One region of the Aliivibrio wodanis genome, then DNA from elsewhere that is predicted to be linked to it. Evidence: predicted binding sites of a transcription regulator. Region 1 holds the regulator's gene; each other region holds the start of a gene.

Region 1 (6,082 bases):
CCCTCAACATGACGCTCTGTAGTACAAGTAATGCCTACTGGTTTATTAAAAGCAATATAAATTCGCTCTTGTTTCGCTTTTAGTGGTTTACCATCAACCAGAACTTCATCACCTTCAGCAACTTTTGTTCCCATTTCAGGGACTTTGCCATTAATGGTAATACGTTGTTGATCAATCAGTTTATCTGCTTCTCTACGCGAGCAATAACCCGTATCACTAATAAATTTATTTAAACGGGTTAATTTAGGTTCTGGTGATGTCATGATGTACCTCAAAAAAATGAACAGCCGCAGTGTATCAGAAACGGATGAATATCCAATAAAAAGCGCCCTAAAAAAATGATAGGGCGCCTTATTTAAAACAAAAACAAAAACTTATTCTATTTTCGGATCCTTCTTTTTTAATCTCAGTTACTTTATCTGAAACTACTGCTTCTTTTTTTTCAACACTTTCTATTTTAACTTGATTTAATTGTGCTTCTTTAAGTTCTTTTTCTTTTTCTTTTTCTTTTTCTTTAAACGATGAAATTACTGCATTAAGATTATCAATCAAATGGTCATTGCGATCCAATTGTTGGGTTAGAATAACTATCTGCTTTTGAACCGCGGCACGATCATTTGTCTGTGTTTCAACCGTCGTTTCTAATGCTCCCACTTGAGAATTTAGCTCTTTAATTTTATCTTCCAAATCTACGGTATTATTTATTTCGTGCATTTGCTGCACTGCTGATAAAATTAACTCCGTTTGGATTCTTAAAGGTTGGTCTCTATAATCATCACCATTAATTGCATGAGAGATCGCAAGTAACTTATTTTCGAACTCTAATACTGGTTGCTCAAACTTTCCTTTTTTAACCGCCTGTAATAGTTTAACTTCTGCTGCCATATTTTTTAAGTGTGCAAGTTGGAATCTTGTTTTAGCAACAACATCGGTAACAAGAATTATATCTCGATTATTTGCTTGTACCGCTTTTTTTGTTTTCTCTAATTCCGCTTTTGTTTGTCCATAACTAATCGGAGCAACCGCTTTAAAGCCATCGTTGGATAAAGATGAAAACTCTTTCTCTAAAGGTTCGACATGAATTTTCAAAGCTGTTCTTATTTCAAGAACCTTAGCACTTGTTAAAAATTCTGCTTGCTCTGTTTGTGCCTCAGCAATATCATCTTCAACAATAACAACAAACAGTTCTTTATATTGTTCATTTAATTCTAAATACTCTTCAGAGAAATACTTGTTTACCTTCATAGATTTAAGGTAAGCCATTTGAGCTATGGCTCCAGAAAGCACAACATCTGCATTTTTTTTATATTTTTTTAGCTTAGAGAACTCCGCATCTGCTGAAGCCACTAAAGACATATATTTAGCAGCATAAGAACCCGATGAAAACATTGAGTATTCCTCACCTGTTAAGCCTGGTTCTCTCTCTATTTCAGCAAAGAGTTCTTTTGCTTCATCCCACTCTTCTCTTAAGTTCTGATATACCTCCTCTGAATAAATTTTAAACTCATCAACAGAATCAAATGCTACTTTATCTAATAAGTATTGTTTATTAAGCTCATTAAAGGTAGAAATTGACGGTGTTAATGTATTTTTCTCCGTAACAGAACTCGGCTCTTCAGCAGTACTTTGGCAACCAATAACACTAACTAAAGCAGAAGCAACTATTGCCATTTTAAAAAATTTTTTCATTACAGACCTATAATAATTATATTTGAATAGACGGAGTCTAGGACTCTTATTGATAACTTTATAAAAATAACTAAAAGGCTGCAACTACTGTTTAAGTAGTTACCTTATCAGTCGTACCGTATTCTTGACATGCTATCTACAGTATAGAGCTGCTCACTTAAAGATCTTAAAACGTTTGAATCATGAACAGAATTAGATTGATTACTATTATTAAATTATAGGCATAAAAAAGCCACTCACTTAAAATGAATGGCTTTATTTAACTTTTTTGGGGTTTTAACCACTAATCTCCGGCGAACATATATCCTTCACCATGAACGGTAACAAATATCTGTGGATTTTTTGGATCAACTTCCATTTTCGCTCGCATTCTTCGAATCAACACATCAATTGTTCTATCATTGGGAGCATCGACACGATGACTGATCATATTCAAAATACGTTCACGAGATAATACCGTATTCGGATATGAAGAAAGTGCTACTAGCAACTCGTACTCAGCTTTTGTTAATTTAACTGGCTCACCGCTATTTGATAGTGCACGGCGCTGAATATCGAAAGTCCACTCACCAAAGCGAACGACATTAGATTCATCTAATTCTACTGGTTCATTCGCTAATGACATACGCCAAAATAAATTCTTAACTCGAACTAATAACTCACGTAGCTCTACTGGTTTTGTGACGTAATCATCAGCACCCATTTCAAGCCCTACAATACGATCAATACTATCAGTTCGTCCTGTAACAAGAATAATACCAATATTAGATTGGCTACGTAGTTCACGTGCCAACAATAAACCATCCTCTCCTGGTAGGTTTATATCAAGCATAATTAAATCAACTTTTTGTTCAGCCAAAATAGTTCGCATTTCTGCCCCTGTTTCAGCCTCGCTCACTTGATATCCCTCGGCTTCAAAGTAGCCTACAAGTTTAGAGCGAGTTACCACTTCGTCTTCAACAACTAAAATGTGATAGCTCATAATATTCTCTTTTATGGTTATATTGGATGGTTCTTTTCTTATTCTATTCATATTTTGTAATAATGCCAATTCTCAATTGATATTTCTGTAAATTATTTGATTCAAAACAATTATCAAACAAAAATTGAGTTGTAACCTTTACAAATATCTTTATACACCCTGTTAATGATAGGTGCTATTCCTTTTCATACTTATCCAGTACAATTCTCACATAAATTTCTTGGAGCAAAATATACATGAACGATCTAACTGCATTTAATGAACAACGTGCCGAAATTTACTGGTGGCTATCTAGCTTATTAGCAAGTGAGTTAACAGAAGAACAAATAGAACAATATAACAGCTTTGAAATCCGTACGTTTTTATCAAATTTAGCAGAAACACCAGAACTTACCGCTTCTGTAAATACTTTAATTGATAAATTAAATCAATTACAAACTCGTGAAGGCGCTCAACTTGAGTTATCAGCTGATTTCTGTGAAGCCTTTTTAGGTTCAGATAAAAGTAGTGCTTTGCCTTATGCTTCACTATACCTTGATAAATCAGGTCTGCTTAATGCTAAACCAGCGCAAGATATGCGTGAGCTACTTACAAAGTATAATATTGCACAAAAAGCAGAATTTAATGAGCCTGCTGATCATATTGCAATAGAACTTGATTTTCTAGGTAATCTAATTGTGATGACAAACCAACAGTCATCAGAGGAAGACTTTGAGCTTTATATGACAGCTCAACAAAATTTTATTAATGAGCAATTATTATCTTGGACACCACGATTCAGCCAAATCTGTAAAGAGCGTGATGAGTTTGGTTTCTATGCTGCAGTTACCCATTTTCTTGTGACATTTTTACAATTAGACATGCTATTTCTTACTGGTGAGTAAAAAACAGCCTTTATTGATGACATAAATAAATAACTACGTGATGTAAATCAGGTTACAAATAAAATTTATGAAATCAATAATTGTTTGCACTATGCTTTACATATAAAATGTGAACGCAAACGATAAAATTTGAACATAAAATGAAAACCGCATTTTAAAGCGGTTTTTTTATTTATACCATATCATTAATCATATGATATTTAGGGCCTATTTATCTTCCATCAGTTCTCTATAGAGCAAAACAATTTGCTGGAACATAAATAGCCCCTTAATCACTATTTAAGGCTCTTATATGGCTACAATTAAAGACGTCGCAAAATTAGCAACAGTGTCGACAACAACCGTCTCTCACGTAATTAACAAAACACGCTTTGTTGCAGAAGCAACACAAAAACGTGTATGGGAAGCCGTTGAAGAGTTAAATTATGCACCAAGTGCTGTTGCTCGCAGTTTAAAATGTAATACTACTCGTACTATTGGCATGTTAGTAACTCAATCTTTCAATCCCTTTTTTGCCGAAGTTATGCATGGTGTTGAAAACTATTGTTATAAACAAGGTTACACTTTATTCATGTGTAATACTGAAGGTGATCTAGACAAACAAAAACACTACCTTCGTATGCTTTCTGAAAAACGTGTTGATGGGTTGTTGGTTATGTGTTCAGACCTAAATGAACAACTTTTAGCCTTGCTTGAAAAAAATACCGAATTACCAATGGTTGTTATGGATTGGGGACCTGATAGCCCTCATACAGATAAAATCATAGATAACTCTGAAGAAGGTGGATACCTTGCAACAAAACACTTAATAGAAAATGGTCACACTAACATTGCTTGTATCACAGGACAATTAGATAAGTTGACTTGTAAAGAACGTGTTCATGGTTTTCACCGAGCACTTTCCGAAGCAAATTTAGATTCTAATCCTGAATGGATTTTAGAAGGTGATTTTGAATGCTCTTCAGCAGCAAAAGCAGTTGAGAAAGTATTAGCAACCGAAGCAAAAGATCGCCCTACTGCTCTATTTTGTTTTAATGATATTATGGCGTTAGCCGCCATCAGTAAGATTCAACAATCAGGGTTAAAAGTTCCAGAAGATATTTCTGTAATTGGCTATGACAATATTGAATTATCGGCTTACTTTTCACCTCCTTTAACAACTATCCACCAACCAAAACGAAGAGTTGGAAAAACGGCAGTTGAAATTTTACTCGAGCGTATAAAAGATAAACATCATGAACGCCGTATTTTTGAAATGCAACCAGCCGTTGTTTCTCGTAATAGTGTTCATAATAGAACCAAATAACAAACTAGAGTTCTATAAAAATCAAGTCATAAGTTCAGGTTTTATTGAAAACCTGAACTGAGTTAACAGAAATGACCCTTGTTTTTATGAACCAATATCACATTATTGAGTTTTTGCAGTCACTCCCTTTGTTGATTGCTATATCATCAATGATGTCACAAACAGGGCAAACTATGTGAAAGCATAGGACGCAAAGCTTCCGGCCTACGTATTTATATATATATGGTAGCGGGGTTGCCGATGGTAAGTATTCCACTCGATGTTGTTATTTTACCTAAATATAACAATGTTGGGCTTTAAACTTGCTAGTATTTCCTCGGGCTCAGTTGTTTAGTGACATAGACTTAACTAACCGAGAATTATTGCAATGGATAAACCAATACTAAAAGATTCACTTCGTCTTCTTTCCTCTCTTGGGAAAGTCACATCTCGTTCAATGTTTGGCGGTTTTGGTGTCTTTATTGATGACACTATGTTTGCCCTTGTTGTGCAAGATAAACTTCATTTAAGAGGTAGTGAAGAGACGATTAACTTATTTAAAGAGCAAGGGTTAGAACCTTATGTTTATAAAAAACGAGGCTTTCCCGTTGTTACCAAATACTTTGCCATTTCACCAGAGTCTTGGAAAGAACCTGATTTAATATTAATTCAAGCAGTTGTTGCTTTTGACGTTGCAAAAAAAGACAAAGAAAAACAGAAAACTGCAGCCCCAACACGTATTAAAGATCTGCCTAACCTGCGACTAGCTACAGAACGAATGCTTAAGAAAGCAGGCATTACTACTGTTGAAGAGCTACGTAATATTGGTTCTGTAAATGCTTATAAAGCCATTCAGCAAACCCATTCTAACTCTGTTAGTGCTGAACTTTTATGGTCTCTAGAAGGCGCAATAAAAGGCACTCATTGGTCTGTTGTTTCTGCTGAAACAAGACAGGAATTACGAAAGCAACTGTAAGATCACAAAGCAACAACTCTCTGGTTTTATGTTGTATGATTACTCTAAATAATCGTACAACATTTGACCTGCGAGACAAAACCAGCCTACCATTTCTATAATTTAGCTAAGATTCACTTACGCTGAATACCACCTAGAGCCATATAAACTCCTTAACTCATCATCATTTTACCAATGTTAATTCCTCATTTATATTAATTAGCCTATCATACTTATTAATTCTTTAAACTCTCTGGGAATTTACATTAATTTAATATATTCTTAAA
Region 2 (6,082 bases), 1.1 Mb from region 1:
TGAAACGGATCTAGTTCAGTTAAGTCCTGATAAATTGTATGAGATGCGTGGTAATCGTATTTCAATGATTTTCCAAGATCCAATGACCGCTTTAAATCCGGTCCATACTATTGGAAAACAAATTAATGAAGTTCTAGAGTTACACCGTCCTGATTTAGATAAAAGACAGCGTTTAGCTTATTCTCTTGAAATGCTTGAAAAGGTGGGTATTCCCTCTCCAGAATCTCGAGTCCATGAGTATCCACATAACTTATCCGGTGGTATGCGACAGCGTGTCATGATAGCCATCGCTCTCGCTTGTGAGCCTGATATTTTGATCTGTGATGAACCAACTACTGCATTGGATGTGACTATTCAAGCTCAAATTTTGGAGTTAATGAAAAAACTGCAAGATGAGACTGGTATGTCAATTATTTTCATAACGCATGATCTTGGTGTTGTTGCTGAAGTATGTGATGAAGTTGTTGTTATGTATGCAGGGAGAGTAGCAGAACAAGCAGGGATCTTTGAGCTATTTGATAACCCACAGCACCCATATACACAAGGTTTGATGTCATCAATGCCGAGTTTAAGCTTACAACCTAAAACAGAGCTAGAAACCATTCAAGGAACTGTTCCTTCTTTAAGTGAAATGCCAAATGGTTGCCGTTTTTCAACTCGTTGTAAATATAGGCAAGATAAGTGTGATTCTGAAGTTCCGCCCATGCGTGAGATTGGATTATTACATCAAGTGAGTTGTCATTTTAGTAATGCATTAAAGAGTAACAATGAGGTGATGAAATGAGTGAGTTATTGAGAATTGATGATCTCAAACAACATTTTCATTCAGGAAAAGGGATCTTTAATAAAGGATATATAGTTCATGCAGTTGACGGCGTATCTCTTAGTGTAAATAAAGGAGAAACCCTTGGCTTAGTTGGTGAATCTGGCTGTGGAAAGAGTACTCTTGGTCGTAGTTTATTGAAGCTATTTGAACCGACTGCTGGTCGTATTTACTTTGAAGGTCAAGATATTACTCACCTTGGAAATAAAGAAATGCGCTCTTTACGTCAAGAGATGCAAATTATTTTTCAAGACCCAACTGAATCGCTAAACCCAAGACATACGATTGAAATGATTTTGGAAGAACCGTTTGTTATTCATGGTGTTGGTACACAAGAAGAACGTAAACAATGGGTTGAAGAGCTATTAATTAAAGTGGGCTTACCAGTAAGTGCGGTTAGTCGTTACCCTCATGAGTTTTCTGGAGGGCAAAAGCAGCGAATTGGTATTGCAAGAGCGATTGCTTTAAAACCAAAATTAATTGTATGTGATGAGTCGGTATCGGCACTGGATGTGTCAGTTCAAGCACAAATAGTCAATCTGTTACTGGATCTACAAAAAGAGATGAATCTGGCCTTAATTTTTATTGCTCATGATTTATCCGTGGTTAAGCATATTTCCGATAAAGTTGCGGTAATGTACCTAGGTAAAATTGTTGAATATGGCAATGCTGATACGTTATACAATTCACCAAAGCACCCTTATACCGAGGCATTATTATCAGCAATACCTGTTGTTCATCCTCGTTTTAGAGGGAAAGAACGGATTATTCTAAAGGGAGATGTCCCTTCACCGATTAATCCACCAAAGGGTTGTCGATTCTCAACTCGATGTCCAAGAGCTGAAAAAAATTGCTTTCATGATGAACCACAAAGGCAGATAGTTGATGACAATGCTTATGAAGTCGCTTGTCATTTATATAAATAAATATCTTTTTTTGAAATAGTCGACTTGTTCTGCTTTATTCTATAGTGAGTAAAGAATAAGTTAATCAAAACCAGAGGTCGTTATGGAAAAGATATTTACTTTTAGCGTATTAGGGCTTTTGGCTGGTTGTTCTGCAACAATGCCAGATATGGGGACTGCACAACCTATTCATTATCAGTGTGATAATGATAGAAACTTTCAAATTACGTTTAATAAAGATAAAGCATTGCTACAACTTCCAAAAGAAGATTACGCACTAAAACGTGCAGTATCAGCATCAGGTATGAAATACATTTCTGATGATGGGATGCCAGATATTAGTACAACGATTATCTTTCAGGGTAAAGGTAATGAAGCAAGTTTAGATCTAGGACGGGTATTATTAAAAAATTGTACTGTTATGAAGTAGCTTTAATATGAAGTGGTTTCATTGGTAGAAAAGTAAAAATGGTCATAACTATATTATGACCATTTTTATTATTAAACTAATACTTAAGTACCATAAGTCACAATATAACGATTTGGTTTATGGTTCATTCCTAGAACGATATTCAATATAATAGCGCCAAGAACGGAAACAACAAGCAACCAAGGGGTAATAAAGAAGAAAGAGGCACTTAAAATACAGAAGTCGATTACCATCTGAACTTTACCTACTGAGATACCAAATTTTTCTTGGATCCACAAACATAAAACATTAAACCCACCTAAGCTTGAGCGATGTCTAAATAAGATTAGCATGCCTAATCCCATTAATAAGCCACCAGCAATCGCGCAATAAATGTCACTGATATGATCAACAGAAATCATCATATTCAAGTGGTCAGTCATAATAGAAACAAGACCACCAGAAATTAAGCTGGTTAATGCAAAACGCTTCCCAAATCGTTGCCAAGCTAAGGCGTAAAACGGCAGGTTGCATAGAAAGTACAAAATACCAAAGCTGATACCACTCATTTGGCTAATTAATAATGCAAGTCCTGTTGTACCACCTGTAAGTAATTGTGCTGCTTGTAAAAAGAAAATACCTTGAGAAACTAAGAAAGTACCCGTCAAAATAGCAATGACATCTTCCTTGTGTGTGTGTTTAATTTTTTCCATAACGGCAGGTTCTGCTTTCTAATATCAAATAAATAATGGTCGCAAGAATAGTGTGATTATGAATTTATGCAATTGATGATAATGAAATATAGGTTAGTTTTTGTAGTAAACACTTTACAGAGTGTAAAGCTTACTATTGACAGTTTATTAGTATCATTCATGTTGATAATGAGTAATCTGCAACAAAAATAACAAAGAAAAGTACTATTTAGGGTATCTGATCCAGATCAAATTATGTAGAATACATCGCAGTTAAGACTAGTGACGTAATCGTTTGCGTTGCTGGGCTATTTTTGGGTTTTATATTTATCTGAGTCAGGAGATACAGATGCTTAAGCGTGATATGAACATTGCAGATTACGATGCAGACTTGTTTGCAGCAATCCAGGAAGAAACAGTACGTCAAGAAGAGCATATCGAGCTGATTGCTTCTGAAAACTACACTAGCCCACGAGTGATGGAAGCTCAAGGTTCACAACTAACAAACAAATACGCAGAAGGTTACCCAGGCAAGCGTTACTACGGTGGCTGTGAGTTTGTAGATAAAGTAGAAACATTAGCGATTAACCGCGCATGTGAATTGTTTGGCGCAGAGTACGCAAACGTACAACCACATTCAGGTTCTCAAGCGAACAACGCAGTTTACATGGCATTACTAAACGCTGGTGATACAGTGTTAGGTATGAGCCTTGCTCACGGTGGTCACTTAACTCACGGTTCTCCAGTAAACTTCTCTGGTAAGCTTTACAACATCATCCCTTACGGCATTGATGAAGCTGGTCAGATTAACTATGAAGAAATGGAAGCTCTAGCAGTAGAACATAAGCCTAAAATGATCATTGGTGGTTTCTCTGCTTATTCTCAAGTATGTGATTGGGCGCGTATGCGTGAAATCGCAGACAAAGTTGGCGCTTACTTCTTCGTAGATATGGCTCACGTAGCAGGTCTTATTGCTGCTGGTGTTTACCCTAACCCAGTACCACACGCTCACGTAGTTACAACAACGACTCATAAAACACTTGCTGGTCCTCGTGGTGGTCTTATCCTTTCTAATGAAGGTGAAGATCTTTACAAAAAACTGAACTCAGCAGTATTCCCTGGTGGTCAAGGTGGCCCTCTAATGCATGTTATCGCTGGTAAAGCGGTTGCATTTAAAGAAGCACTAGAGCCAGAGTTTAAAGAATACCAAACACGTGTTGTTGCTAACGCAAAAGCGATGGTTGCAGAGTTTCTTGCTCGCGGTTACAACATCGTTTCAGGCTCTACTGAAAACCATTTGTTCCTAGTTGATTTAATCGACAAAGACATCACTGGTAAAGAAGCAGATGCAGCACTAGGTTCAGCTAACATTACCGTTAACAAGAACTCTGTACCAAACGATCCACGTAGCCCGTTTGTTACTTCTGGTATCCGTGTTGGTTCTCCTTCTATTACTCGTCGTGGTTTCTCTGAAGCTGATGCGAAAGAACTTGCTGGCTGGATGTGTGACATTCTAGACAACATGGGTGATGAGTCTGTTATCGAAGCAACAAAAGCAAAAGTATTAGAAATTTGTAAGCGTTTACCTGTATACGCTTAATCTCTAAATCTGCTTTAAATAAACATTAAAGAGGCTAACCTATTATAGGTTGGCCTTTTTTTGGATAAAACTTAGAAGTTATTAATAGTTGGTTTGATTTATCTACCTACCGACATGAAAGTAACTACATATCATTCTTTAATTCAATCTAAACCATATTCACTTTCATGATTCCTATTCTATTTCTGTGTTATTTCTAAGAATTAGTGTAAATAAATGTGCTATGTTTCGATCTTAGTGAACTGAACGATTAGTTTCAGCACTTCTAAAAGGTTGAATCATGAGTAAGAAAGTATTATTAGCATCGTTGATTGCCACGTTACTGACCGGTTGTTTGGATGATGGCGGTAATGGCTCAGGAAATGAAACAGTTAAACCTACACCACCAGAAACACCGGATGTGACGTATATCGGAGAGTTATTGGCTTCAGGTATACCAATTAAAGGTGAAGTAACCTGTAATGGTGAAGCCTTAGAGCTAGGTAAATTTACCGTTAAGCAAGGGCTCTCATTCAGTTGTAATTTAGGCGCTGTAGTATTAGGTCAATTTATTGCCCCAGAGCCAATGACGTTCTCTGATTCAAATTTAACAGAGGCAATTCCTACATCATTTGATTTAAAAAATGTAGAAGGTGATAACGCGGCTAAAGTGCTACAAACTATTAATAGCTGTGCGACCACAGAAGAGTTGTGTTTAGAAGAAATAAACAGCCTAGATATTACTGATATTTATCAGCATTTAGATGATGACAAAGCCGTTGATGCTTACTTACTATTGAAAGGCGAAGAAGCAACAGACGACGTAGGTAAAGCCCCAAGCTCACACGTGGATAGTGATATTCAACCTGAAGTCAGTGAAGGTACGAGCAATGATCTGAACAGTGATTTTGTGTCGGCTAATGCGGAGAACACTTACGCTTACCAACCAAGTCAAGCAGCGAAGGTATTAACAAAAAGCCAGCTAACTGACGTAAATGGAACACCTTTAGTCGGAGTGGCTTTCTTTTCTGAAAATTCAACAGGTATGACAGATGAGTACGGGTATTTTGAGTATTTATGGGGTGATACCCTTACGTTTGGTATTGATACGTTTGAGTTTGGTAGCTTAATTGGTAATCAAGTTAATTATGAACTTACGGATGTAACTGAAAATTCAATAGAAAAAGCTAATATTCAGTCATTACTTACACGTTACGCGATTGCCTCTAATGGTAATTTAATCATTAATGATAAAGTACAAGAAGTCTTTAGTTTATATCCTAACGTAATTAATGAGCTAATTAACCTTTCTTTACCAAATGGTGGTGTGATTGAGGGGACAGAATTTGTTTTTCCTAATGAATTTGAAACGCAATTTTCTCAAGGACTCACACAATTAATCGATAATGAATTAAAGCAAACTTCTCGCTACGCCTCTTTTAGTGCATTTAATGCCTTACCTAATGTATTTTCAGAAGATAGCACAGGTTACGTCACAGAAAGCCTGCAATCTATTTTTAAAAATGTAACGCAATTCCATGTATTTAATGATCACAGTAGCTTTTATGGAGCCAGTGGTTATACAAGAGGTATGCGTGCATTAAACTTATCGAATCGTGCGTTCCCTATTATGATGCCACGTAGCGATATTAATAAAGAACTTGCTTTTGGAGA
Region 3 (6,082 bases), 840 kb from region 1:
TTTAACCCTGACAAAGCAATTCGTGGTGGCGTGCCTGTATGTTGGCCTTGGTTTGGTCGTATCGCAAACCCAGCACACGGTTTTGCTCGTAATAGCACTTGGACATTAGTAGAGCATCGTGAAAACGAAAATGGCGTTATGGTCGTTCTTGGATTAGAAACGTCTGAAGAAACCAAAGCTATTTGGCCATGTGAGTTTGAAGCACGATTAACAGTAGAAATTGGCGATCAGTTAACGATTACTCTTAATGCGAAAAACACAGATAATAAAGCGTGGAACTGCTCAGGTGCATTACACACGTATCTAAATGTTGCTGATATTAACACGACAACAATTACCGGTATGGGATCTAGCTATATTGATGGCTTACTGGAAGGGAAAGTATGTTCGGGCGGTGATACATTATCGATTGATGCGGCTGTTGACCGTGTCTATACCCAACCACAAGAGACAATTACAGTATCAGACACGCAACGTAGCTTATCTGTCACTAATGCGGGTCACAATGCGGCTGTTATCTGGAATCCTTGGATTGAAGGTGCAGAGTCTATGGGTGACATGAACAATGATGGTTACCAAACCATGGTGTGTGTTGAATCTACTTATCATGCGACAAGTCTTGACGTTGCTAAAGTCATTCAACCTAATGAGTCATTTGTATTAAGCACAACAATCTCAGCTTAATTATTTAAATTCTAAAAACAAAAACGGAAGCACTAAGCTTCCGTTTTTTATATCATCTGCTTTTTATATTTTCATAATAAGCACACGCTGACATTATCTTTCCCAGTACGACTCTTCTAATGAATCTTCACGCTCTGGTAAACCACGAGATAAACGTGGTGAATGTTGCGCTAATACTTCAAAGCTTACGCGGTTTGAGTACTTACATACTTGAGAGAACGAAGAGTATGTAAGGTATGAGTGCTGATGCTTACTTGAGTTAGGTACATTATTACGGTGGTAATGGTTTGCTGCCATATCGTGTAATAAAGCCGATAACGCTCCATCACCTGCCCCATTAGTATTCTTGATTTTTTCTGGGCCACCCATGTATGGTGAAATATGAGAATACACCTTCATTGGGTTTTCACAGCTATCTTTAATAGCAGGACGACTAAATTCATATTGGTTGAATTCCGCAATCGTACCAGGAAGCAATGGCAAAGAAGTTTCACGCTTTGCTTCGTCTTCAGTATAACCCGCCATATAAAGCCCTACAGGGCCCGCAGTACACAATACAAGATCAACCCACTCAAGAGCCTTATCTGCTGCTTCTAGAGGATCTGAAGCACCAGTAAGCGCCTCTCCTTCCTCTTCATTCATAGCAACCACTGATACATGATCTTTTAGAAAGTCACGCCAGTATTGTGGGTCATCTTGAACAACAAACTTAGTACCCATAGTCAATACTACTGGTACGTCATGCTTTTTCGCGTACTCAATGGCTTGCATCGTAGCAGCTGGCATTGGATCACCATCTTTGCAGCGAACTAAATAAGCCGTCAGTACTAATGCAGACGCATTTTTAAAAATTTTCTCTGGAATGCTTTCTGCACGAAGTTGGTTCATGTCACCTTCGCTGATCGCAAACGTACGCTCTCCATCTTGGCTAATAAGCGCAAAACAGCGACCAATTGCACCAGGTACCGGCTGAAGATAGTTCAAATCCATTCGGCTAGACGTATTACATAAGTAGCGGTATGAGTAGCTACCAATATGAATGTCTTCACTCATCACACCTAGCAATGTAGATTTATCATCTGCTAATACAGAGTAGTTATGAAGTGTGTTACCAATTGTACCACCAGCAAATTCATTGGTGATCATGTTGTTATCTTTAAGCTCGTTATAAAGCATTTCCGCTTTATCATTATCGATAACCAGTGAGTGCCCTTTACTCAAGCCATACTTTTCAATAAAAGCATCATCAATTCGAGCTTCAATATCCACTAACGTTTGATCAATACCGATAATGTGCGTACGCGACATTTTTTTGGTTTCTTGAGCTTGGCTAACTAATGGATCACGAGCGTGAACTGGAAAATAATGCTTGGATTTACGCTGACCTGGAAATTTCATAAAATAATCATTCAACTGGCTAATGGAAGAAGTGCGAAGTTTAGCCGCTGAATAACTCTGCCGCAACTACTGATATTAGCCTCAACGAAAAGCAAACGTTTGCTCTTTCTATTTGTTGATAGCTCTAGCCTTATAGAGGACATTCGTGATAATTTATGAGCGTATTTTTTAAAGGTAACCACCATGACAACTGAACTAATTAGCTATGATGACGTAATCGAAGTCGCTTACGATATTTTCCTTGAAATGGCTCAAGACAATCTTGAACCTGCTGACGTTGCATTATTCACTCTGCAATTTGATGATCGCGGTGCTGCTGAAGTCGTTGATACTCGTGATGACTGGGCTGAACACGTTGGTTTTGAGGTTGATGGTGAAGTATATGCAGAAGTTCTAATTGGCTTAGTCAATGAAGAATCTGATGTTTTAGATGATGTCTTTGCTCGTATGCTAATAAGTCGTGATCCTGAACACAAGTTCTGCCACATGTTATGGAAGCGTGATTAATTTCACCAACCTTACCATTTCATACTAAGGAGCATCTATTTGCTCCTTTTTTATTGCTCTTTCTAATTGAATATCTCACTTAGTACCCCCATTATTTCTTTATGCTCACAAACTGCTGATAGCAGAAAATAATAAAGGAATACCATGACTCAATTTCAATCTCGATGCCCATCGTGTAATGGACTCAATCGCCTTCCTATTGAACGTATTAATGACACGGCTACGTGTGGTCGCTGTAAAGAGCAACTATTAGATGGAAAACCACTAGAAGGAACATCTGATAATCTTGCCGCTTTAATGAATAGTGATAAACCTGTTGTTATCGACTTCTGGGCCCCGTGGTGTAACCCGTGTGTTGGATTCTCTCCAGTATTTGAAGACGTTGCTGCTGAACGTAATGGCCAAGTTCGTTGTGTAAAAGTAAATACTGAAGCTCAACAACAAATTGCTGCACAATATCAAATCCGTTCTATCCCTACGATTATGGTATTTAAGAACGGTCAACGTGTAGATATGATTAATGGTGCATTACCAAAAGGTCAATTTGATCAGTGGCTAAATCAAGCACTGCTTAAATAAGCTATAAATAATTTAAACAACAGACAAACAAAAGCCGCTTTATGACTTAACATAAAGCGGCTTTTTAGTGTTTATCTAGTCTATGTTATAGAACAGATTAACCGATGAACTCTACATCGTTCATGTACTTACGTAGTACTTCAGGGATAGCAATCTTACCATCAGCTTGTTGGAAGTTCTCTAAGATCGCAACCATTGTACGACCTACAGCAAGACCTGAACCGTTCAGTGTGTGAACTAATTCTGGTTTTTTCTCGCCTTGACGACGGAAACGCGCTTGCATACGACGAGCTTGGAAATCCCACATGTTTGAACAAGAAGAGATCTCACGGTACGTTTCTTGTGCTGGAACCCATACTTCTAAATCGTAAGTTTTACGAGAACCGAAGCCCATATCACCAGTACAAAGAACTACTTTACGGTAAGGAAGTTCTAGTAGTTGAAGTACTTTCTCAGCATGACCTGTTAGTTCTTCAAGAGCTGCCATTGAATCTTCAGGTTTCGTGATTTGAACTAATTCAACTTTGTCGAATTGGTGCATACGAATAAGACCACGAGTATCACGACCGTAAGAACCCGCTTCAGAACGGAAACACGGTGTATGAGCCGTCATTTTCAGAGGCAAGTCAGCTTCTTCAGTAATGGTATCGCGTACCATGTTTGTTACTGGTACTTCAGCTGTTGGGATAAGTGATAGCATCTTAAGAGGAACATCACTTACTTGCTCTGTTAATGGGCTTGTGTGGAATAGATCTTCACCAAATTTAGGTAATTGGCCAGTGCCGTATAGGCTATCGTGGTTAACTAAGTATGGTACGTACATTTCCATGTAGCCATGTTCTTCTGTATGAAGATCAAGCATGAACTGCGCAAGTGCACGATGAAGACGTGCAAACTGACCTTTCATTACGATAAAACGAGAGCCTGAAATTTTAACAGCACTTGCAAAATCAAGACCGTCAGCAAGCTCACCAAGAGCTACATGATCTTTAACTTCAAAGTCATACGCTAGCGGTGTACCCCAACGTAACACTTCTACGTTTTCTTCTTCATCTTTACCATAAGGCACAGAATCATCAGGAAGGTTAGGTACAGACAATGCGATTGTGTCGATCTGTTGCAGAAGATCAGCAAGTACAACTTTTGCTTCATCTAATTCAGAACCTAGGTTTGCAACGTCAGCCATGATGCGCTCGGCTTCTTCGTGATCACCCTTCGCTTTTGCTTGACCAATGGACTTCGAACGGGAATTACGCTGCGCTTGAAGCTCTTCAGTTTTAACCTGAAGGGACTTACGTTGTTCTTCAAGGTTGCGAAGTGTCTCTACGTCTAGCTTAAAGCCACGACGTGCCAGTTTCTCTGCTGTTTCATCCAGCTCTGTACGAAGTAATTTTGAATCAAGCATTTGTAATCCTATGCCTTATGGTCATTGTGTGTTCAAAGTAAACGAACTCACTTAATAATAAAATTTTGTGCAATTTTTAATTCTAAATTGCGATTTGAATAAGATACCGAAAATGCCCTTTTATTGGTAGCGTTTTAAGGTACTGTTTTGATCTAATTTAGCTAAATACTCTAGCTTTTCGCTAATTTTGGTTTCTAGACCACGTTTTGTAGGAAAGTAATACTTACGATCCTGCATTTCTGGTGGAAAATAGTTCTCACCTGATGCATATGCATTTGGCTCGTCATGAGCATAACGATAGTCAGCCCCATACCCCATATCTTTCATTAATGAGGTTGGCGCATTACGTAAATGATTAGGCACATCGTAATCTGGTGAGTTAATGGCATCCATTTGAGCTTGTTTCCATGCCGTATAAACCGCATTACTTTTTGGTGCACACGCTAAATATACCACCGCTTGGGCAATTGCTCTTTCCCCTTCTGCCGGACCAATTCGCGTAAAACAATCCCACGCATTCATCGCAATTTCCATCGCACGAGGATCGGCATTACCGATATCTTCAGAAGCAATCGCTAATAAACGACGTGCAACATAAAGTGGATCACCACCTGCGGCAATAATACGCGCAGTCCAATATAAAGCTGCATCAGGATTAGAACCACGAATTGATTTATGAACGGCTGAGATTAAGTCGTACCACATATCCCCTTTATTATCGAAACGCGCCAGTTTTTCACCAGCAACTTCCGCTAATAAAGGCAAGTCCACCACTTTCTTACCTTCGTGATCTTCTTCTGCCATATCATGCAGAAGCTCAAGATAATTGAGTGACATACGAGCATCACCCGATACTAAATCGGCCAATTGCAGTTTTACATCATCAGGAATAATAAAATTATCATCATTTAAACCACGATTTTTATCAGTTAGTGCCTGATCGATAACGTGTACAATATCTTGTTTTTCTAATGATTTTAATTTGTAAACTCGTGCACGTGATAACAATGCGTTATTGAGTTCAAAAGAAGGGTTTTCTGTTGTCGCACCAATAAAGGTAATCGTACCGTCTTCAATGTGCGGTAGAAAAGCATCTTGCTGGCTTTTATTGAAGCGATGGACCTCATCCACAAACATGATAGTTCTTCTACCTGTTACTTGATTCTCTTTCGCTTTTTCTATTGCAGCACGAATGTCTTTTACACCAGAAGTGACCGCCGATACTCGTTCAACTTCTGCATTGGTGTAATTAGCAGCCACTTCCGCTAATGTTGTTTTACCCGTACCTGGAGGTCCCCATAAAATCATGGAGTGGATCTGACCTGCCTCAAGTGCACGACGTAACGGTTTACCAACACCTAATAAGTGCTGTTGACCAATGTATTGCTCAATATTTTGAGGGCGCATTCTAGCAGCAAGGGGACGAAAATCGTCCCCTGCTGAAAAATCTAAACTGAAGTTACTCACGTTTATCCTTTATCTTTCATTAGCGTTGGTCATCAATATCAA
Region 4 (6,082 bases), 1.9 Mb from region 1:
GAACTGCCAGAAATGCAATTTTGCTTTATTACTAAAAAAAGAAATGGCCTCAGGAACTAAGATTGTTTGTGCAGATAAAAAGTGTGGCGTAACACAAGATAATAAAGAGTAACTCGAATTCCATTTATTAAAATAGAGAGAGTTACTCTTTAGATTCTACACTCTTACGAAAGAACTCGGAAAACCTCACTATCTAATATGCTAGATAGTTTGATTAGTTCTTTTTGTAACTCTTCAGAAGATGAGGCACACACATTAATGTGGCCCATTTTTCTTCCTGCTCTTTTTTCTTTTCCGTACCAATGAATATGGCAGTTAGGCATGGTCAATAACTCAGAGGGCAAAGTATCCTCACCTAAGATATTAATCATTGCCGTAGAGCGTAATAATGTAGAGCCTATCAATGGAAGATTACAAACCGCACGAATATGCATTTCGAATTGACATACATCTGCACCTTGTTGTGTCCAGTGACCTGAATTATGAACGCGTGGAGCAATTTCATTAACCAGCAACTTACCTTCGACGTCGAAAAACTCAATAGCCAGCACACCGATATAATCTAACTCATCAGCAATTGCTGAAAACATACGATCGGCTTGTTCTTGTAATTCACTCGTACCTTCTAATGCAGTAGATAGAGCAAGTACGCCGTCCACGTGAACATTTTCAGTAAGAGGATAAGTAACCAGTTCCCCATTTTTATTACGAGCGCCAATGAGAGATACTTCACGATTGAAAGGAATAAATTGTTCGGCAACCATGGCTTGATTTGGTGTGCTCTGGATTAATTCATTCATTTCTTCCCAAATTTGTTCTATTTGAGATTGCTCTTTTAAGCGCCATTGCCCTTTGCCATCATAACCACCGAGTGCACTTTTTAATACCATTGGGATCCCAACAGTATCGATTGCATCTAGGAAATCTTGTTTTGAATTTATGATGTGGTATTTCGCATTGCTTACTTCAGCATTATCTAACAGAGACTTCTCTAATCGGCGATCTCCCCCTGCTTTAATTGCATTAGGGTTTGGTTGGAACTTACCACTTTGACTGCATGTATTTAAAATATCATGTGGGATGTGTTCGAACTCAGCAGTAATGACATCAACGTCGTTAATCGCTTGTTCTAATGATAAATCAATTACCTGCTGAGTTAGAGGGTGAACAATTTGTTTGTTATTCACATCATAAGCAATAATATCAATATTTAATGGTGCGCTAGCCAGTGACATCATTCGAGCTAATTGTCCTGAGCCTAAAACAAGAACTTTCATGATTAATCCTCTGATGGATCTGGATTTTCTAATACCATTTCAGTCTGTTCTTTACGGAACGCTTCTACTTCCGCCATTACTTCTTCATTGTATGTACCAAGAATTTGAGCAGCAAGAATACCTGCATTTGCAGCGCCCGCTTCACCAATAGCAAGCGTACCAACAGCAATTCCTTTTGGCATTTGTACAATTGAAAGAAGTGAATCCATACCTTTTAAAGCACGAGATTGCACTGGAACACCAAGAACAGGAATACTTGTAAATGCAGCAGCCATTCCAGGGAGATGAGCCGCACCACCAGCGCCTGCAATTATTACTTTAATACCACGATCTTTTGCTTGTGTAGCATAGTCAGCAAGCAGTTGTGGAGTTCTGTGAGCCGAAACCACTTTTGTTTCATAAGGAACATTAAAGCGATCAAGCATCTCTGCGGCTAGTTTCATTGTAGGCCAGTCTGATTTTGAACCCATGATAATACCGACTTTCATTGTGAACTCCTTGGATAAAGATATTGGCAATATAGAAAAAGTTGTAGGCATTATACGGTTATTTTTTGTTAAGGAAAACGTTTGCGTCAGTAAAAATACAAGTTATTCACGATTGTTGACAATTCAAAAAAGGAAAGCAGTTGTTTGATTTGAGTAGATCAATAGAATAGAAGATATATAGATAGAAGAGTGGTGTAAATGTGAAGAATCTAAATCAAGTCGTAGAAGCTCTAAAACGTGGTGATGTGATTGCTTATCCTACCGAAGGAGTTTTTGGGGTCGGTTGTGATCCAGATAATGAGCAAGCTCTTTTAAAGTTATTAGAGGTAAAAAAGAGACCACAAGAAAAAGGGTTGATTTTAATTGCGGGATCTATGGAGCAACTTGAACCATATATAGAGTTAGATGATCTTAGTTTAGATCAAATCAATGTAATTAAAGAATCATGGCCGGGGCCAGTGACTTGGATTGTCCCTGTTAGTTCTAAAACTTTACCTTTAGTGACTGGGCAATTTAGTAGCATTGCTGTGCGAGTAACAAATCATCCGCAAGTGAAAGCGATTTGTTCTGCTTTTGGAAAACCGATCACATCAACCAGTGCAAATTTATCCGGCCTTGAACCTTGCCGTAGTGTTGATGAAGTGGAATATCAATTAGGTGATAGCGGAGTTGTTATTTTTCAAGGTGAGATTGGTAATAGAACTCAACCAACAGAAATTCGAGATGCTAAAACAGGCAATACCTTACGCCAAGGCTAATGCATCAAATCTTTCTTTAAGGTAAGGTGAAATTAATTTTTACTTTCGTCATTATTTAAGAGGGAATTACGACATGGATAAGTATGCGGTTTTTGGTAACCCGATAAAACACAGTAAATCTCCATTTATTCATACCTTATTTGCTCGTCAAACAATGCAAAACTTAGAGTATCAAGCAATCGAAGCGCCAATTGATAACTTTGTTGAGACAGTCACTGACTTTTTCTCTCACCAAGGAAAAGGATGCAATGTCACTGTGCCTTTTAAAGAAGAGGCATTTCGTTTTGCAGATCAACTTACAGAAAGAGCAAAATTGGCAGGCGCTGTTAATACACTAAAAAAACTGGATGATGGGATTATTCTGGGAGATAACACCGATGGCGAAGGATTAGTCCAAGACTTACTGCAATACCAAGTATTACTTAAAGATAAGCGAATTTTGCTTTTAGGTGCTGGTGGAGCTGCTCGAGGTGTAATTCTTCCTTTATTAAAGCAAAACCCTACATCTATTACTGTCGTTAACCGTACTTATGAAAAAGCCCAAGAGCTTGCTGAATTATTTTCTCCTTACGGTGAGATAGAAGCGGCGATGATGAGCGAGGTTAATCACTCATTTGATGTTGTTATTAATTCCACATCAGCGAGCCTTTCTGGTCAGCTTCCCCTAATCAATCCAAGTATCTTTTCTAATAATACGATTAGCTATGACATGATGTATGGTTCAGGGAAAACGGTCTTTAGTCAGTGGGCATTGGATAATAATGCTTATCAGGCTTATGACGGTTTAGGTATGTTAGTTGGTCAAGCCGCAGAGAGCTTTACTGTTTGGAGAGGACTGCGTCCTGGAAGTAAGCAAATCTTACGAGAATTAAGAAAGAACTTAGAAGGTATGTAATGAATCAATCTATTATTTTCTCTGATGACTTATTAGTAGAGCAAGAAAAGCAGCAAGTTGTTTTTTCTGCTCAGCAAATGGGAAGCCTAATTAAGTGCTCGGTATCTTTTTTGTGGCTAACAGAAGAAAGCGGAGAAACAGTAAATACAAGTCAGCAAGCAGAAGAGGCATTTCTTCAGTTGCGTTTTGATATAGAAGATAAAGCAGAAGCATTGATAGAAGATGAAGAATTCAATGCTTCTGGTGGTATAGATATCAGTTAGTTTCTTCTTCTATATAGTCATTCTTAAATGAGACATAATTCATTGCCGATTTTTTAAGTGATGCTATTTCCTCTATAGATAGAGGGCGAACCTGTTTTACTGGGCTACCTATATAAAGGTGGCCTTTTTCTAATTTTTTATTTGGTGGAATTAAACTACCTGCACCAATCATGACGTCCTCTTCTATTCGTGCATTGTCTAAAATAATACTTCCCATACCAACTAGTACGCGATCTTCAATGATGCAACCATGAAGCATTACTTTGTGACCAATAGTGACATCATTACCAATGATTAAAGGTGCGCCTTTTGGGTTGTCTGTATTTTTATGAGTAACGTGAAGAACAGAACCATCTTGAATATTTGTTCGATCACCAATTGAAATATGATTCACATCCCCCCTTGCAACAACTAACGGCCAAACACTTGAATCTTCACCAATAGTAATGTCACCAATTAAAACACTCGATGAATCTATATAAGCAGTAGAAGAAACAGCAGGAAAGGTAGATTTATAGCGACGTAACGACGATTTCATATGATCTCTCTTAAAAATGATAACTTACTGTTAATAAAATGAAGGGAAAAAGCTAATTTAGCATTGATTTGTACGTACTTTAACCATAAAAACATAAATATCAAATAATCTTGAAAAAGAGCTTGCCAATGTGATCGAACTCTCTATAATGCGACCTCACTGACACGGAGAGCCCATCCCATAAGGGGTTAGCAATCAGAGTTAGTAAAGCGGTTTAGAATTAAGTTTTAAATAAGTGCTTGACACTGAGGCTTAAATCGATAAAATGACCGTCCTCTTCACAGAAAAGCGAAATCGCTTTGAAAGTAGAAGAAAAGCTCTTTAACAATTTGAAACCTATTAATCTGTGTGGGCACTTGTGAGTTGATAATCACTAGTTTGCTTTTACTTTTCGAAGTGAATTCAAACAAAAATAATCAATGAACTGAGTGACTACACAAAATTACTTTTATGTAAGAAATCAGTATTAATCATTGAGTCGATATCCTTTCTGCTGAAAGGTATCAAAAAACTTTAATTGAAGAGTTTGATCATGGCTCAGATTGAACGCTGGCGGCAGGCCTAACACATGCAAGTCGAGCGGTAACAGAAATTAGCTTGCTAATTTGCTGACGAGCGGCGGACGGGTGAGTAATGCCTGGGAATATGCCTTAGTGTGGGGGATAACTATTGGAAACGATAGCTAATACCGCATAATGTCTTCGGACCAAAGAGGGGGATCTTCGGACCTCTCGCGCTAAGATTAGCCCAGGTGAGATTAGCTTGTTGGTGAGGTAAGAGCTCACCAAGGCGACGATCTCTAGCTGGTCTGAGAGGATGATCAGCCACACTGGAACTGAGACACGGTCCAGACTCCTACGGGAGGCAGCAGTGGGGAATATTGCACAATGGGCGAAAGCCTGATGCAGCCATGCCGCGTGTATGAAGAAGGCCTTCGGGTTGTAAAGTACTTTCAGTCGTGAGGAAGGGTGTGTAGTTAATAGCTGCATATCTTGACGTTAGCGACAGAAGAAGCACCGGCTAACTCCGTGCCAGCAGCCGCGGTAATACGGAGGGTGCGAGCGTTAATCGGAATTACTGGGCGTAAAGCGCATGCAGGTGGTTTGTTAAGTCAGATGTGAAAGCCCGGGGCTCAACCTCGGAACCGCATTTGAAACTGGCAAACTAGAGTGCTGTAGAGGGGGGTAGAATTTCAGGTGTAGCGGTGAAATGCGTAGAGATCTGAAGGAATACCAGTGGCGAAGGCGGCCCCCTGGACAGACACTGACACTCAGATGCGAAAGCGTGGGGAGCAAACAGGATTAGATACCCTGGTAGTCCACGCCGTAAACGATGTCTACTTGGAGGTTGTGGCCTTGAGCCGTGGCTTTCGGAGCTAACGCGTTAAGTAGACCGCCTGGGGAGTACGGTCGCAAGATTAAAACTCAAATGAATTGACGGGGGCCCGCACAAGCGGTGGAGCATGTGGTTTAATTCGATGCAACGCGAAGAACCTTACCTACTCTTGACATCCAGAGAATTCGCTAGAGATAGCTTAGTGCCTTCGGGAACTCTGAGACAGGTGCTGCATGGCTGTCGTCAGCTCGTGTTGTGAAATGTTGGGTTAAGTCCCGCAACGAGCGCAACCCTTATCTTTGTTTGCCAGCACGTAATGGTGGGAACTCCAGGGAGACTGCCGGTGATAAACCGGAGGAAGGTGGGGACGACGTCAAGTCATCATGGCCCTTACGAGTAGGGCTACACACGTGCTACAATGGCGCATACAGAGGGCTGCAAGCTAGCGATAGTGAGCGAATCCCAAAAAGTGCGTCGTAGTCCGGATCGGAGTCTGCAACTCGACTCCGTGAAGTCGGAATCGCTAGT

The links. The regulator PurR, encoded in region 1, represses purine synthesis genes. The targets are predictions, from matches to a motif close to TNANGNAAACGTTTNCNTNA.
Region 2: a site for PurR is predicted at 3,113-3,132, ahead of glyA (serine hydroxymethyltransferase). Genes of this name have one in related genera too.
Region 3: a site for PurR is predicted at 2,170-2,189, ahead of ACU5DF_RS13875 (inosine/guanosine kinase). Genes of this name have one in related genera too.
Region 4: a site for PurR is predicted at 1,835-1,854, ahead of purE (5-(carboxyamino)imidazole ribonucleotide mutase). Genes of this name have one in related genera too.

What each region holds. Positions count from the first base shown of each region.
Region 1 is NZ_JBREXA010000002.1:459,307-465,388, reverse strand. Features, by position in the region: gene rluF (23S rRNA pseudouridine(2604) synthase RluF) at 1-263, opposite strand, end outside; gene ACU5DF_RS10025 (hypothetical protein) at 352-1,689, opposite strand; gene torR (two-component system response regulator TorR) at 1,973-2,671, opposite strand; gene torD (molecular chaperone TorD) at 2,908-3,555, shown strand; gene purR (HTH-type transcriptional repressor PurR) at 3,848-4,861, shown strand; cyclic di-GMP riboswitch class I at 5,017-5,103, shown strand; gene ACU5DF_RS10005 (TfoX/Sxy family DNA transformation protein) at 5,229-5,816, shown strand.
Region 2 is NZ_JBREXA010000002.1:1,558,339-1,564,420, reverse strand. Features, by position in the region: gene ACU5DF_RS15110 (ABC transporter ATP-binding protein) at 1-784, shown strand, start outside; gene ACU5DF_RS15105 (ABC transporter ATP-binding protein) at 781-1,749, shown strand; gene ACU5DF_RS15100 (MliC family protein) at 1,832-2,158, shown strand; gene ACU5DF_RS15095 (YitT family protein) at 2,242-2,850, opposite strand; gene glyA (serine hydroxymethyltransferase) at 3,179-4,429, shown strand; gene ACU5DF_RS15085 (SslE/AcfD family lipoprotein zinc metalloprotease) at 4,710-6,082, shown strand, end outside.
Region 3 is NZ_JBREXA010000002.1:1,296,138-1,302,219, forward strand. Features, by position in the region: gene ACU5DF_RS13870 (D-hexose-6-phosphate mutarotase) at 1-684, shown strand, start outside; gene ACU5DF_RS13875 (inosine/guanosine kinase) at 778-2,082, opposite strand; gene ACU5DF_RS13880 (HI1450 family dsDNA-mimic protein) at 2,266-2,589, shown strand; gene trxC (thioredoxin TrxC) at 2,734-3,168, shown strand; gene serS (serine--tRNA ligase) at 3,266-4,573, opposite strand; gene ACU5DF_RS13895 (replication-associated recombination protein A) at 4,694-6,046, opposite strand; gene lolA (outer membrane lipoprotein periplasmic chaperone LolA) at 6,060-6,082, opposite strand, start outside.
Region 4 is NZ_JBREXA010000002.1:2,389,852-2,395,933, forward strand. Features, by position in the region: gene ACU5DF_RS18995 (DNA topoisomerase family protein) at 1-112, shown strand, start outside; gene ACU5DF_RS19000 (5-(carboxyamino)imidazole ribonucleotide synthase) at 165-1,277, opposite strand; gene purE (5-(carboxyamino)imidazole ribonucleotide mutase) at 1,280-1,765, opposite strand; gene tsaC (L-threonylcarbamoyladenylate synthase type 1 TsaC) at 1,966-2,523, shown strand; gene aroE (shikimate dehydrogenase) at 2,597-3,418, shown strand; gene ACU5DF_RS19020 (DUF1488 family protein) at 3,418-3,681, shown strand; gene ACU5DF_RS19025 (gamma carbonic anhydrase family protein) at 3,674-4,219, opposite strand; rRNA gene ACU5DF_RS19030 (16S ribosomal RNA) at 4,734-6,082, shown strand, end outside.